3 regions of the Actinomadura sp. NPDC048394 genome follow, and region 2 is predicted to be linked to each of the others. Evidence: riboswitches for the same ligand, from Rfam matches in the RefSeq annotation. Region 2 holds a riboswitch; each other region holds the start of a gene.
The links. A riboswitch is a leader RNA that binds a small molecule or an ion and turns the genes downstream of it on or off. The one in region 2 is predicted to bind cyclic di-AMP.

Region 1 (3,491 bases), on a different contig from region 2:
CAGCTCGCCGAACCAGGGCTCGTAGCCCTCGAACACGTGGTGCGCCATGCCGGTGCCGCGGGTCTCGGTCATGAACTCGGTGCGGAACCCGATCAGGCCGCGCGCCGGGACCAGGAACTCCATCCGGATCCAGCCGGTGCCGTGGTTCGTCATGTGCTCCATGCGGCCCTTGCGGACCGCCATCAGCTGCGTGACCGCGCCGAGGTGCTCCTCGGGGATGTCGACGGTGAGCCGCTCGACCGGCTCGTGCTTCTTCCCGTCGATCTCCTTGGCGACCACCTGCGGCTTGCCGACGGTCAGCTCGTAGCCCTCCCGGCGCATGTTCTCGACCAGGATCGCGAGGGCCAGCTCGCCGCGGCCCTGCACCTCCCAGGCGTCCGGGCGCTCGGTCGGCAGCACCCTGATCGACACGTTGCCGACCAGCTCCCGGTCGAGGCGGTCCTTGACCATCCGGGCGGTGACCTTGGTGCCCTTCTCCCGGCCCGCCATCGGGCCGGTGTTGGTGCCGATCGTCATGGAGATCGCCGGCTCGTCCACCGTGATCAGCGGCAGCGGGCGCGGGTCGTCGGGGTCGGCGATGGTGTCGCCGATCATGATCTCCGGTATGCCGGCGATCGCGATGATGTCGCCCGGGCCCGCCTCGTCGGCGGGCTTGCGGGTCAGCGCCTCGGTCATCAGCAGCTCGGTGATCTTCACCTTCTCGATGCTGCCGTCGTGCCGGCACCACGCGACCTGCTGGCCCTTCTTGATCGTCCCGGCGTGCACCCGGCACAGCGCGATCCGGCCCAGGTAGCTGGACGCGTCCAGGTTCGTCACGTGCGCCTGCAGCGGCGCGTCCGGGTCGAACGACGGCGCCGGGATCGTCTCGGTGATGACCTTGAACAGCGGCTCCAGGTCCTCGCTGTCGGGCATGGCGCCGTCGGCGGGCTTGTCCAGCGACGCGCGGCCCGCGCGGCCCGAGGCGTACACGATCGGGAAGTCGATCTGGTCCTCGGCGGCGTCGAGGTCCATGAACAGCTCGTACGTCTCGTCCACGACCTCGTCGATGCGGGCGTCGGGCCGGTCGGTCTTGTTCACGACGAGGATCACCGGCAGCTTCGCCTCGAGCGCCTTGCGCAGCACGAACCGGGTCTGCGGCAGCGGCCCCTCGCTGGCGTCCACCAGCAGGACGACGCCGTCCACCATGGACAGGCCGCGCTCGACCTCGCCGCCGAAGTCGGCGTGGCCGGGCGTGTCGATGATGTTGATCGTCAGGCCGTTGTGCCGGACGGCCGTGTTCTTCGCGAGAATGGTGATGCCCTTCTCGCGCTCCAGGTCGTTGGAGTCCATGACGCGGTCGTCGACGTCCTGGTTCTCGCGGAAGGCACCGGACTGCCAGAGCATGGCGTCGACCAGCGTCGTCTTGCCGTGGTCGACATGGGCGACGATCGCGACGTTCCGGAGGTCGTCGCGCGTGGAGATGGGCATGCGGGCTCGCCTTGCGTGAGAGTTCGGGAGTCGCCGCAGACGCGCGGCTGCCACCATTCTACTTGGCGCTCGGCACCGCCCGCTCAGAGCCGCCCGTTCCCCGCCGCACGGCCCCCTCGTCCCCTGCCTCACACCGGCCCCGATTGGCCATCTTTGCCCATCCTTTGTAATCTTCCCGAGATCCGGTCGTCCGGAGCCCCACCCCCCGGGGCTGCGATCGGACCGCCGAATCCCCCGCGGCACCCACCCGCGGGCGAACCGGGGACCCATCCCCCTGGGGTGAATCGACGCACGTCGTAGGGCGACTCCTGGCCCGAACCCGTCAGCTAACCCGGTAGGCGAGCGAGGAGAGGAGAGCACCGGCTTGGCACCGGACCCCCGTTCCCGGCGGCGCGTCGCGCCGGCCGCGACCACCGCCGCAGTGCTGATCATCGGCCTCGGCACCACCGCGCCCGTCGCCGCGCACGCCGCGACCCCCTTCGGCCCCGCCGCCGCTCCGCAGGCGTCCGGCACGCCCAGCCCCCTCCCCACCACGGAGAAGGGGCTGAAGCAGAGCCTCAAGGAGCTGAACGACGAGGCCGAGACGCTGACCGAGCAGTTCAACAAGACCCGCGTCGACCTCGGCCGCGCCGTCAAGGCCGAGAAGTCCGCCACCGCGTACGCGCAGCGGCTGCTCCAGCAGACCGAGCCCGCCCGCCAGCGGCTCGCGCAGCTCGCCGCCGCCAACTACATGAGCGGCGGGCCCGACGCGATCTTCAGCTCCGGCGGCAGCGCCGACAGCCTCTCCGACTCGGCTTACCTCCAGCAGAACCAGGCCACCACCGTCCTCGCGCTGCAGAAGCAGGTCGACCAGGCCGAGGCCGCGCAGCGCGCCGCGCAGGAGCGCACCGAGCAGGTCAAGCAGGCCCAGGCCAAGGTGGTGGCCGCCCGCAAGGCCGCCAAGGCCAAGGTGAGCGAGGTCATGAAGCGCCTCGACAAGCTCACCACCACCCACACCACCGACCCCAAGTCGGGCCTCACCGCCACGATCAAGGGCTCGGACCTGCCCGCGAAGATGGCCCGCAAGGCCCTCACCAAGCTCGGCAGCCCGTACGTCTGGGGCGCCGCCGGCCCGAGCTCCTTCGACTGCTCCGGCCTCGTCGTGTGGGCGTACGCCCAGGTCGGCAAGCCCGGCCTGCCGCACTACACCGGCGATCTCTACCAGCTCGGCACCAAGGTGGACCGCTCCTCGCTGCGCGCCGGCGACCTGGTCTACTTCGGCAGCAACCTCCACCACATGGGCATCTACGTCGGCGACGGCAAGTTCCTGCAGGCCCCCCAGACGGGCGACGTGGTGAAGATCTCCAAGCTCTCCACCCGCTCCGACTACGCGGGCGCGAACCGGATCTCCTAGCCCCCGCCGGCGCGGGATCCCCGCGCCGGGAGGGCCGCCGTCAGCGGAGGTCGGCTTCCAGCTCGGCGATGACGGGACGGTCGCCGGGGAGCCACGCGACGTCGTACAGGTCGTCGCGGGCGAGCCAGCGCAGGGCCAGGTGTTCCAGGGCCCGCGGCTCGCCCTCGACGATCTCGGCGGTCCAGACGCGCAGCAGCGCGCGCTCGCTCAGCCGCCAGTCGCCGCCGACGCGGCGGACCGGGCGGATCTTGATCGCGAGCTCCTCGTGGCACTCGCGGACCACGGCGTCCTCGTCGGACTCGCCCGGGTCCACCTTGCCGCCCGGCAGCTCCCAGCCACCGGCCATGTGCGGCGGCTCGGCCCGCTGCGCGGCGAGCAGCCGCCCGTCCCGGATGATCGCGGCGCCCACGACGACCAGATCGGCGATGGTGACCAGCCCCTTCCAGAGTCCCTATCCGTCTGAGACGGCCGCCCGGGGCCGGACGGTTCCGGCGCGGACCGTCTCGACCTGACGGGTCGCCTCCTCGACGATCCTCTCAAGGTGGTCGCCGTGGGCGCCGCGCCAGTACACCTGGCCGCAGCCGGCGCACCGGCCGTAGACGTCGTAGCTGCGGCGGGTGCCGGCCTCCAG
Region 2 (3,491 bases):
GGTACCGGGTCTCCACGCGGACGACGGCGGCGCCGCCCTCCGCGTTCGCCGACTCGGTGCCCGCGAAACGCTCCGTCCAGCCGTCGAGGGGGAGCTTGCGGAGGTTGTCGTAGAGCCGGGCCTGGGCGTCCTGGAACGCGGGGGGCGCCGAGGCGACCGTGGCGAGGAACGCGGTCCGGTCGCCGGTCGCGACGGCGCGGGTCCGGTTCGCGAGGACGGTGCGGGCGGTGTCCGGGTCGAACGGCGCGGAGGGACGGGCGGTCCGGGCCGCGGCCCGGGAGCCGCCGGACCGGGCGCCGAGGACCCCGGCGCCGCCGGCGGCCAGCAGCGCGGCGCCGCCCGCGCCCAGCGCGAGCGCCCTGCGCCGCGTCATGGCGGCGGGCCACGCCAGCGGGCCGCGTGGAGGGACGGCACCGCCCCGCCGGGATCCGGGGGCGTCTCGTCCCTCGTCCTCGGCGGGGCCGTCCTGCGGTGGGCCGTCCTCCATGCGCGCGATCCTATTGAGCCTTCCGTGGATGCCGGGCCATCGGCGCCGTGTCGCCGTCCTGCGTCACGAGGCGTAGTCGGGGTAGCCGTAGCCGACCACGCTGTCGGTCGAACGCTCCTTGACCTGGACGGAGTTCCCGGTGTTGCCCTCGACGGTCTGGATCGTGCCGTCGCCCTCGTCCTTTATGACCATGCCGACGTGCTGGATGTCGTCGTTGGACTTGCCGCCGCTCCAGGAGAAGAAGACGATCGCGCCGGGCTTCGGGGTGTCGCCCCAGCGGCCGTTGTCCTGGAACCACTGGGCGTGCGCGACGGTCCAGGCGTCGCTGCCGATCTGGTCGGTGAAGCCGAGCTTGTCGCCGACCCAGGAGATGAACATGTCGCACCATTCGGCGTCGCTGTACTCCTGGACGGACCCGCCGTCGCGGGCGACGGTCTCCTTGGCGCGCTCGGTGCCCTCGTACCAGTCGCCGAACTTGGTGTCGCCGTTGCCGTCGGGGCTCGCGCCGACCTGGGAGCGGGCGAGCTCGATGGCGGCCTCGGCGGTGGGACGGGACTTCTTGGAACGTTCCTTCGGAGCGGCGGCCTTCGGCGCGCTCTTCGGCGCGCCCTTCGCGGCCTGCCGGGGGACGCTCACGGCCGGCGCCCGGTCCCGGGCGGCCTGCTGCTGCGGCGCGCGGGCGATGGCCAGGTCGGCCGAGGCGGCCGGCTTGGCGGGCTCGGGGCCGCCGAACGGGAGGACCGACGCCTGCGCGGTCGCCACGGCGGTGCCGAGGACGGCGGCGCCGACGAGCACGCCGCCGGTGGTGCGCCAGGCGACGGTGCGTCCGCTCTTGCGGTGCCGGCCACCCGCGGGGGCCGCGGGGACGGCTCCGGCGGGGGCCTCGGTGACGACCTGGGCGGTGATCACCCTGGTGGCGGGGACGGTCCCGGGCGCGGGGGGCGCCCCGGGAGCGGGGGTCCGGCGGACGGGGGTGACGGGAGTCGTGCTGCGGGTGGGGCTTGCCTTGCGGTGCTTGCCTGCCACGGGGGGATCTCCTTGGCTTCCATTCCGCCTACCGGGTTAGCTGACGGGTTCGGGCGTGGAAGCCGCCCTACGGCCTGCGGGCAGGCCGATTCACCCCGACGGGACATGGGTGGGTCCCCGGCTCCGTCACCGGCCTCGCGGGCACGGCACGGACTCGGCGGTGGCGCGCCCGGGGGCGGGCACGCCGGTTCGGTTGGGGGTCCTCTCGGGAGGGGGCGCCGCTGCGGCGCCCGCGGAGAGGTGAAGAAAGGGGGCGGGCGCGGCCGTGCGCTCAGCGGACGGCCGCGCCCGAGAGATTGATGCCGTTCGGCTAGGAGGCCCGTACGGGCCCGTCATCCGGCCGCGGCGGGGCGTTCTGCTGAGGGTAGGTGGACAGGGTTCACTCCTTCTTCCAGACGCCTACCGGGTTAGCTGTCGGGTTCGGGCGTGGAAGTGGCCCTACGGCGGCTCTCACCGGTCGTGCCGGCAGAGACGCGCCGATTCACCCCGGTACCGGAATGTCCGTCCGGAACTGCTCCGGACTCCGGTGAAGGTGGGTCCCCGGTTCCGCGCCGGGCGGCGCGGATTCGGCGCTGCCGCTGCGATCCTGAGGGCTTCATGGGGCCCGTGCGCGGGACCCTGTGTCCCGCGTGCGAAAGAGCGGCGCTGATGTTGTGATGGCGGCGGCCCCTTGTCCGGGGGACCGCCCGGGGCCGGAGCCCTGTGTGGACCAGCGTGGCGCGCTCTCAGCGCCATGCACGCTGTCGGCGTGCGCACGGTGGGCCGGGCCGGCCGGGTCTCGGAGGAGACCGGTGCGGCACGCTCTCCCGGTGCCGCGGGGCGACGCGTGGATCGTGCCGCCCTGGGGGACGACGCGTGGGGCGCGCCGCCCGGTCCGCGGCCACCGGAGTGCGCCGCGGGGGGCCGCGGCGTCTGGAGGGCGCCGCGTGACCAGTGCGCCTGGAGGGCGCCTGGGTGGTGACAAGGTACCAAAGCCCCAACAGAAGGCAAGCCCCCCCAAAATCAACAACGGACCAGGTCAGCCCTGGTCCGTTGTCGCCGCGGGGTGCGAACGGCCCCGCGCGGGGGGCCGTTCACATGATCGTCAGGGACGCCCCGCGCCGTAGAAGTTCGAGGTGTAGTAGCCCGAGAGCGAGCTGATCTTCACCACGTCGCCGGTGTGCGGGGCGTGGATGAACTTCCCGCCGCCGACGTACATGCCGACGTGCGAGAGCCCGCTGAAGAACACCAGGTCACCGGGCTGCAGGTCGCTCTGCGACACGTGCTTGACGGCCGCCCACTGCGAGTTGGTGGTGCGGGTGATGTTGACGCCCGCGGCCTCCCAGGCGCGCATCGTCAGGCCGGAGCAGTCGTAGGAGCCCGGGCCGGTCGCGCCGTAGGAGTACGGCTTGCCGAGCTGCGCGTAGGCGAAGTCGAGCGCCTTCTTGGCCGAGCCGCTGGCCGGGCCGTTGTAGGTGCCGCCGATGCCGCCCGAACCGCCGCTGGAGGTGCCGCCGCCGGTCTGCTGGACGAGCTTCTTGGCCTCCGTGACCTTCTTGTCGAGGTCCTTCTTGGCCTTGGCGAGCTCGTCGTGCTTGGTCTTGACGTCGTTGTAGGCGCTCTGCGCCTGCGCCTGCTCGCGGCGCAGCCGCTGCGCCGTCGCCAGGAACTGGGTCAGCTGGGAGCTGCGCTGCTCGGAGAGCTGCGTGAAGACCGCGGCCTGGTCCAGGACGGCCTGCGGGTCGCCGCTGCCGACGAACCCGGTGACGTCCGTGGAGTCGCCGTTCTTGTAGGCGTCCGCGGCCATCTGCGCGATCGCCGAGCGCTGCTTGTCGAAGGAGGCCTGCTCCTCCGCCGACGCCTTCTTGGCGGCGGCCAGCTTCTTCTGGGCGACCTTCAGCTTCTCGGTGTTCTGGTTGTACTGCTCGACCTTCTTGTCCATCAGCTCGTTGAGCTGGTCGAGCTTCTTCTGCGCCTGCGCGTGCGTGGGCTTCGGCTT
Region 3 (3,491 bases), on a different contig from region 2:
CGGCGATCGCGGCGAGCGGGTTGGCCGTCTCGAACACCACCGGGTCCAGCCCGGCCAGGTAGCCGGCCGCGAGGTCCAGGAACCGGGCCCGGTGCACCGGGTCGCGGTCCCGCAGCTCGCGCAGGTACAGCAGCAGGTCGTGGTTGACGAACTTGGCGTCCTTCGCGCGCTTCAGCCCGTCCGCGCCGCGCAGCTCGAACAGCATGTCGATGCGCCGGTGGATCTCCAGCCGGTCGGCGAAGTTGGCCAGCTCGTCACGGCGGTTGGAGATCGACGGCATCACCTGCCGGTCCCGGACCAGCCAGTTGTAGACCCGGTGCGGGATCAGGGCCGTGCGCGCGGCGGCCATGTACGCCTCCGCGCTGAACAGCAGGTCCTCGTAGTGCAGCCGTTCGACGAAGCGCAGCGCGCCGTCCTCGAGGAACCCCCGGCGGTAGAGCTTGTTCGTCGACAGGGTGTCGTAGAGCAGGTCGGGGTTCTCCTCCAGCGACCCGTACACGGCGCTGCGCTGGTAGAGCCACGGGTACCAGGGCCGGACGCGGTCCTTCGAGCCCTTCGGCACGTCCAGGAAGACCCGGTCGCAGAGCCCGGAGACCAGGTCGGCGCCGGTCTCCTGCGCGGCGGAGAGCAGGTTGAGGCAGGCGTGCCGGTCCAGCAGGTCGTCGCTGTCGAGGAACATCACGTACCGGCCGTCCGACCGCTCGACGCCGACGTTGCGCGGGCGGCCGCAGCCTCCGGAGTTGACCGGCAGGTGCAGCGCGCGGACCCGGCCGGGATGCGCCGCGGCGAGCCGGTCGGCGGCCTCGCCGGTGCCGTCGGTGCTCGCGTCGTCGACGATCACGGTCTCGACACCGCCCAGCGACTGCGCCAGGGACGAGGCGACCGCCCGCGGCAGCCGGGCGGCGTCGTTGTAGGCGATCACCACCACGCTCACATCCGGGCGCACCCGCATGGGCATCCCCTTCCGCTACTCCGGCGTGCCAGGGATTCCTTTCCATCAAGGAGGCGGCGAGGGCCAACCCAGATCAAAAGCTGTCAATGCTTAGCATTACCCGACAGGTCACGGCAGACCACCCCGGGAACGCCAAAGGCGCCCGGTTCGGGACCGGGCGCCTCTGATCCGCAGGAATTGATCATCCCGAGCGGGACGGATGATCAGGACTTGGCGTAGTCGGGGTATCCGTAACCCACGACTTCGGACTTGTCGCGGACCTTCTCCTTGACGGCGTTGTCGGTGTTGCCCTCGATCGTGGTGATCGTTCCGTTGCCGTTGTCCTTGACGACGAGGCCGACGTGGTCGATGCCGTCGATCCCGCCGCTGGACCCGTTCTGCCAGTCGAAGAACACGACCGCGCCGGGCTTGGCGATGTCGCCCCAGCGGCCGGTCTTCTCGAACCACGAGGCGTGCTGGACGGTGTAGGCGTCCCAGCCCATGTTCTTCACGCCCGTCTGCGCGCTGAGCCACGACACGAACATGTCGCACCACTCGGCGCCCCGGTAGTCGCCGACGGTCCCGCCGTCGCGCCGGGCGGTCACCGCGGCGTGCCGGGTGGAGGCGTACCAGTCGGCGTACTTGGTCGAGCCGTTGCGGCTCTCCCCCTCGCCGAGCTGCGACTTCGCCAGCTTGATCACGGTGGACGCGGCGACCGTGCGGGACGCCTTGCGGGCGGCGCGCTCGGTCCCGGCGCGCTCGGTCCCGGTGTGCTCGGACGTGCCCGTCGCGGCGCTCTCGCGGTGCGCCGCGGCGGCGGCCTGCGCGGGGGTCTCGGCGGACGCGGTGTCCCCGGTCAGGGGGTTGAAGATCGCGAGTCCGACCGCCCCGGCCATCACACCCGCCACGGCGACGCCCACGGCCCGGTCCTCGGGGCTCATGCGGGCGAGCGCGGCGCGGGGGGCGGCGCCGGTGAGGCGCAGCGCGCTCAGTCGGGGGGCGATGCTCTTGGTAAGACGATCGAAACGACCGGTCATGCAGGGAATCTCCTTGTCTCCCATGACGCCTACCGGGTTAGCTGACGGATTCGGGCATGGAAGAGCCCTACGGCGCGCGGACGCGCCGATTCACCCCTGGAACCTTGGGTCCCCGGCTCCGTCCGGTCGGATGGACCTGGACGGACTCGGCCTCGCACCGCGGGTCGCGGTGCCGGATATTCGGATGTATCTCAGCGACTGATCTCGAGGGGGCGCGCATCGTGTGGCGCGCGTCGCGTGCGGATTCCGCTCAGCGACCCTCGGCCGCGCATGGAAGCGGCCGGCGTGCAACGCATGGAACGCGCTGCGTGATTCGTGCAAGAAGGTACCAACCTCCTGCGGAAAAGCAAACCAGCCGCAAAAGGATCTTTTGCCTGCTCAACGCCGTTCCAACCCCGCTTCAACCGCCTCCGGCCGCCACCCCTTCCCGATCTTTCTCCGGACCGCCGCGAACCCTTACGGCATAGGGGATTCCCCGCACGGCACCGCGACCCGGGAAAGGTAAAATGATCAAAAGGCGCCCGGCTCCGCCGCCCTTCACCGCGGCGGGCGCGCACGGCGGCGCAGATCACACGGGCGGCACCGGACACACGCCCGTGTGTCCTACATCACTCCAGCTCAGAGCGGTCCTGACCTGCCGATGATCACTCCACGTGCAGGGCGAACATCGTGGTGTCGTCGGCCGCCCGGTCGTGCTCCATCCGCGCGAGGACCTCGTCCAGCGCCAGTTCCGGCCCCGCCGACGACTCCCGCAGAATTCCGGTGAGCCGCTCGATCCGCTCGTCGAGATCGGTGTCCCGGCGCTCCACCAGGCCATCGGTGTAAAGGAACAGCAGATCCCCCGGCCGCAGTTCCGTGGAGATCGTCGTGTACTCCCAATCCGGCAGCGCGCCGAGCATCGGATCGCGATAGACCTCCAGCGGCTCGGCGTGCCCGTCCCGCACCAGGATCGGCGGCAGATGCCCGGCGCACGTCCACTCCATGACCCGCCGGTCCGGCCGGTAATGGCCCACGATCGCGGTGCCCGTCGCCGGCGGGTCCATGCTGCCGACCAGCTCGTTCAGCCAGCCCACCAGCTGCCCCGCCGACTCCCCCGTGCACGACAGGCCGAGCAGCCCGTTCCGGCTGCGCGCCATCGACGCCGCCGCCGGGAGGCCGTGCCCCGCCGCGTCCCCGATCGCGAACAGCGCCCGCCCGTCCGGCATCGCCCGGGTGGCGAACCAGTCCCCGCCGATCCGCGCCGTGCTCTCCGCCGCCAGCGCGCGGATCGCCACCCGCAGCCCCGGCAGCCGCTCGACCTCGCCCTCGTCCGGCAGGATCGCCCGGCGCAGCGTCACCGCCACCTTGCGCTCCTGGGCCGTCCGCGCCTGCTGCTTGAGCATCTGCCGGCGCGTCTCCGCCAGCGCCCGCTCCACCCCGCGGCGCCGCGTGATGTCCTGCGAGACGATGTTGATCGACACCGGCAGCCCGGAGTCGTCCAGCACCGGCTCGGCGAACACCCACAGATGCCGCGGCGCGCCGTC

Region 1: another riboswitch for cyclic di-AMP. It lies ahead of AB0C78_RS46535 (C40 family peptidase); the one in region 2 lies ahead of AB0C78_RS15165 (CHAP domain-containing protein).
Region 3: another riboswitch for cyclic di-AMP. It lies ahead of AB0C78_RS17210 (CHAP domain-containing protein); the one in region 2 lies ahead of AB0C78_RS15165 (CHAP domain-containing protein).

Annotation. Positions count from the first base shown of each region.
Region 1 covers NZ_JBEZJL010000112.1:503-3,993, forward strand. Annotated here, with positions in the region: gene typA (translational GTPase TypA) at 1-1,467, opposite strand, end outside; cyclic di-AMP (ydaO/yuaA leader) riboswitch at 1,681-1,824, shown strand; gene AB0C78_RS46535 (C40 family peptidase) at 1,832-2,860, shown strand; gene AB0C78_RS46540 ((deoxy)nucleoside triphosphate pyrophosphohydrolase) at 2,901-3,269, opposite strand; gene AB0C78_RS46545 (Mut7-C RNAse domain-containing protein) at 3,312-3,491, opposite strand, start outside.
Region 2 covers NZ_JBEZJL010000018.1:86,323-89,813, reverse strand. Annotated here, with positions in the region: gene AB0C78_RS15170 (hypothetical protein) at 1-487, opposite strand, end outside; gene AB0C78_RS15165 (CHAP domain-containing protein) at 551-1,513, opposite strand; cyclic di-AMP (ydaO/yuaA leader) riboswitch at 1,525-1,663, opposite strand; cyclic di-AMP (ydaO/yuaA leader) riboswitch at 1,895-2,095, opposite strand; gene AB0C78_RS15160 (C40 family peptidase) at 2,598-3,491, opposite strand, start outside.
Region 3 covers NZ_JBEZJL010000021.1:69,636-73,126, forward strand. Annotated here, with positions in the region: gene AB0C78_RS17205 (CDP-glycerol glycerophosphotransferase family protein) at 1-952, opposite strand, end outside; gene AB0C78_RS17210 (CHAP domain-containing protein) at 1,156-1,968, opposite strand; cyclic di-AMP (ydaO/yuaA leader) riboswitch at 1,979-2,130, opposite strand; gene AB0C78_RS17215 (SpoIIE family protein phosphatase) at 2,613-3,491, opposite strand, start outside.